One region of the Mesorhizobium sp. B2-5-11 genome, then DNA from elsewhere that is predicted to be linked to it. Evidence: predicted binding sites of a transcription regulator. Region 1 holds the regulator's gene; the other holds the start of a gene.

Region 1 (2,204 bases):
CTCCAGCAGCTTCCTTGCCTCTCCCGCATTGGCTTCGATCAAGGATCGAAACAGGGTCTGCTTGTTGCCGTACCAGTTGTAGAGGGTTTCGTTCGAGGCCGATGCCCGCTTGGCGATAGCAAGCAGGGAGGCGCTCTTGTAGCCGGTTTCCCGGAGCACCGCATAGGCGGCCTCCTCTATCCGTTCGCGTCGCGCGGCCTGCTTCGGCGTGGTCATTGGTGTTCCTCTTCGAAAACCGTACATTATTATACGGTTTCGTCAAGCGAACGGGAAGCAAGGAGCGAGCGAACGCAGCCCATCGCGACCAGTGGTGGTGCCTCGTCGTTTTCCGGCGGGAAGTTGGCATTTTGGTTTCGTTTCGTTCACGAGCCGCAGGGGTTTCTAATCCGCCCAAACGCACCCCGCACCTGCCGGTCACCCAGCTTGCAGGCATGTGCCAAGAGTGGAGACCGGTCGGGCCACAGGCCATTAACCAAAATAGTTTCAAAGGGCCCGGGAGCGCATTGACGACGGACCGCGCTGGCAGGATGCTGGCTGCGGGAGGGCATTTCGTTTCCGTCGCCTTAACAAATTCATTAAACTTTAAATGGTTGCGGAACACAACTGGAACAGATAGTGTTTGTTCTGGGTTTGTTTTCTGATTCTGGTTCCAGACCCTTTGTGCAATGCCTTTGGGGGCCGCCATGCTCACGCGCAAGCAACATGAACTCTTGATGTTCATCCATGAACGGCTGAAGGAAAGCGGCATTCCGCCGTCCTTCGACGAGATGAAGGAAGCGCTGGACCTCGCCTCCAAGTCGGGAATTCATCGGCTGATCACGGCGTTGGAGGAGCGCGGCTTCATTCGCCGCCTGCCCAACCGGGCGCGCGCGCTGGAGGTGCTGCGCCTGCCGGACTCGATCGCGCCGGGTCTTAACGCGGCAAAGAAGTTCTCCCCGAGCGTCATCCAGGGCAGCCTCGGACAGGGCAGCAGCCCTAGCCGGCAGATCAAGCCGGCGACGTCTTCGCGTCTGCCCGCTGCCGGCAATGACGACGATGCGGTTTCAGCGGTGTCGATCCCGGTCATGGGTCGCATCGCAGCGGGTGTGCCGATCGACGCCATCCAGCATCAGACGCATTCCATTTCAGTGCCGCCTGACATGATCATGGGCGGCGAACACTATGCGCTGGAGGTCAAGGGCGATTCGATGATCGAGGCCGGCATTTTCGACGGCGACACGGTCATCATCCGCAATGCCGACACCGCAAGTCCCGGCGAGATCATCGTGGCCCTGGTGGACGAGGAGGAAGCAACGCTGAAGCGCTTCCGCCGAAAGGGTGCTTCGATTGCGCTCGAGGCTGCCAATCCGGCCTATGAAACACGTATTTTCGGACCGGACAGGGTCAAGGTGCAAGGCAAGCTGGTCGGCCTGATCAGGCGCTACTGAGCGGGGTCGGCGGTGGGCTTTTCGGGTTTACGGTAAGGCGGCAGTCCCCTTGCCTCGCGTGAGAATTTCCGCTGTTCGTGCCAAGGCCGATATGGCCTGTCGACGGCAAAGCTGACCCGTGCCGGTGCCGTCGCCGATTGCTGGTCGAAGAAGACGGCGGCACTTCCCTTACGAGCGAGCTGCCGCTTGGTGATGACGAGAACCAGCGGATTGTGGCAGGGATCGTAGCCCGCGGGGTCGTTGATGACGATCAGATCCGCATAGGAGCAGGCCCTCCAGGCGTCCTTGCGATCCTCCACCTGCGCGATGATCGCCCCCGAGGTATGCCGGGCCATGCACAGGCCCGTGAAGCAATAGAAAGGCGCTCCCGCCGGAAGTTGCGCGGAATCGAAGATGTCGAACTGTCGGTCTCCGCTGTCGAACAGTTCCGGCGCAACGATGGTTTCGGACTTCAGCGCGCGTTTCCAATTATCGACGGTGAATTCGTTCGGGCGCGCCCGGTTGATCGCGAGCTCACCGCCGCCGATCGGCAGTGCCACCAGGCGGGCATCCTCCGAAATCAGCACGTCCGGCGTGCGCGTGTCCGAGACGGTCAACAGGCCGGCGAGCGCGAAGGGAAGTGCCGCCAGCCGCAGCCATGTCGTGGCCATCGTCGCGATGACCAGGGCGATCGCCACCAGAAGGACGGATTGCTGCGAAATCAACCCGACCGCGTCGACCGGCGAGCGTTGCGAGATCCATCCTGATATGGCGATCATCGCGGTCAGTCCCTTGCCC
Region 2 (2,204 bases), on a different contig from region 1:
CCTTGCGTCGGTGGCGAGCGCCCTGATGTCCTCGTCACGCGACAGGTGCTCAAGCGCCTGCGCATCGACTGCCGGCAGCGCACGGGTCAGGCCTTCCACCGGGGCATTGGTCTCGATCGAGCGCTTCAGCGCGTCGAGGCTGGCGAAATTGAAACGCGCTGTGCGCCACTGCAGAACCTTCACGGGGTCGAAGTCGTGGCTTTCGATCTTCTTGACCAATTCCTCGTCCAGCGGGTCGACCTGGCCGGTGACGCCAAAGGTGCCGTCGCGCAGGTGCCGGCCGGCGCGCCCGGCGATCTGGCCAAGTTCGGCCGCCGTCAGGTTGCGATACTGATAGCCGTCGAACTTGCGGTTCTGGGCGAAGGCGACATGGTCGAGATCGAGGTTAAGGCCCATGCCGATGGCATCGGTGGCGACGAGATAGTCGACGTCGCCCGACTGAAACAGCGCCACCTGGGCGTTGCGGGTGCGGGGCGAGAGCGCGCCAAGCACGACGGCCGCACCGCCCTGCTGGCGGCGGATCAGTTCGGCGATGGCATAGACCTCGTCGGCGGAGAAGGCGACGATCGCTGTGCGCCGGGGCAAGCGGGTCAGCTTCTTCGAACCGGCATAGGCCAGATGTGACAGCCGCGGTCGTGTCACCACCGAGACGCCTTTCAACAGGCGCTGCAAGATGCCGTGCATGGTGGCGGCGCCGAGCAGCAGCGTCTCCTGGCGGCCGCGCAGATGCAGGATGCGGTCGGTGAAGATGTGGCCGCGCTCGAGGTCCCCGGCAAGCTGCACCTCGTCGATGGCGACGAAGGCGGCATCGGTCTCGCGCGGCATGGCTTCGACGGTACAGACCGAATATCTGGCGCCTGGCGGCTGGATCTTCTCCTCGCCGGTGATGAGCGCCACCTTGTGGGCACCGACCTTTTCGCAGACGCGGGTGTAGACCTCTCGCGCCAAGAGCCTGAGCGGCAGGCCGATGATGCCGCTTTCATGCGCCACCATGCGCTCGATGGCGAGATGGGTCTTGCCTGTGTTGGTCGGCCCAAGCACGGCAGTCACGTCGCGACCCGATAGGATCAGCGGCTCGGTGGGTTTCGGATGGATGTTCATCGGCTCGGAAATAAGGCTTTCTGGCCTCTCATTGTCGGGAGCACGCCTCGGGTGGCGCGTATGACAGGCGACACATAGGGATTTCAGGCGCGAAGCGAAAGCGGAATGTTCCGCTGGCGGTTCGAAGTCACCTCCGTCGAGCTTCGGTTCGGCTGCTGATTAAGGGTTGGAACGAGTCTGGAACGAATCGGCGACGAATCGCTGACTCGCCCGGATTCAGGTTTTGTTCACGGCTAGATGTGGAGTTTTGGCTGATGATCCTTACCACATGCTGAATCACGGAATTGGCCCGTTTCATGCTAGGCGAGAGCCGCCGTTAACTTTCGCTGGCAAAGCCGTGTGGCAGCCCGCCTTGCTTCATCCAAGCTTATGAAATTGTTGAACTTTCTTAATAGAAATTAACAGTTTGATAGGCGATTGCAACTGCTCTCGTTAACATTGCGGCCAAACATGGAACGAAAGGGCGACGAATCGGCGATGTCGGGATTTTCCCTGTTTGTTCACGACAAGATGTAGTGTTACGCACAGGTTTTCCACCGACAATGCACAGCTTATCCAGGCAGTTTTGCACAATACCCGCTGCCGCGATTAACCTTTGCGTGCCGGATTGGAACAGCAGGCCGACAGCCGTCATCGGACGGCGTCACGGACATCCGAAGCGGATGGCGAACGAGCCCTCCTTCAATCGGCACCGGGAAGCCGGCAGCCCGGCGAGACCTCAGGCGAAGTACTGGCCGCCATTGGCGGTGATGGTCGATCCCGTGATGAAGCCGGCGTCCTCGGAGGCGAGGAAGACGACGCAGCGCGCGATCTCCTCCGGCTCGCCGAGGCGCCCGACCGGGATTAGCGGGATGATGCGTTCGTTGAGCACCTTCTCATCGATCGCCCGGACCATTTCGGTGGCGATATAGCCTGGGCAGATGATGTTGACGGTGATGCCCGCGCGGGCTCCTTCCTGGGCCAGAGCCTTCGAGAAACCGATGTCGCCGGCCTTGGCCGCGGAGTAGTTGACCTGGCCGGCCTGGCCCTTCTGGCCATTGATGGAGGAGATGGTGATGACGCGGCCGAACTTGCGGTCGCGCATGCCGCTCCACAGCGGATGC

Evidence for each region. Region 1 encodes LexA, which represses DNA repair genes until DNA is damaged. Its sites were predicted from a motif close to TGTTCNNNNTGTGTTCNG; they were not measured.
Region 2: FJ490_RS07360 (helicase-related protein) is a predicted target of LexA. The motif match lies at 1,269-1,286, and genes of this name have one in related genera.

What each region holds. Positions count from the first base shown of each region.
Region 1 is NZ_VFUK01000001.1:1,335,714-1,337,917, forward strand. It holds gene FJ490_RS06840 (TetR/AcrR family transcriptional regulator C-terminal domain-containing protein) at 1-216, opposite strand, end outside; gene lexA (transcriptional repressor LexA) at 684-1,427, shown strand; gene FJ490_RS06850 (ComEC/Rec2 family competence protein) at 1,421-2,204, opposite strand, start outside.
Region 2 is NZ_VFUK01000002.1:52,413-54,616, reverse strand. It holds gene FJ490_RS07360 (helicase-related protein) at 1-1,101, opposite strand, end outside; gene phbB (acetoacetyl-CoA reductase) at 1,820-2,204, opposite strand, start outside.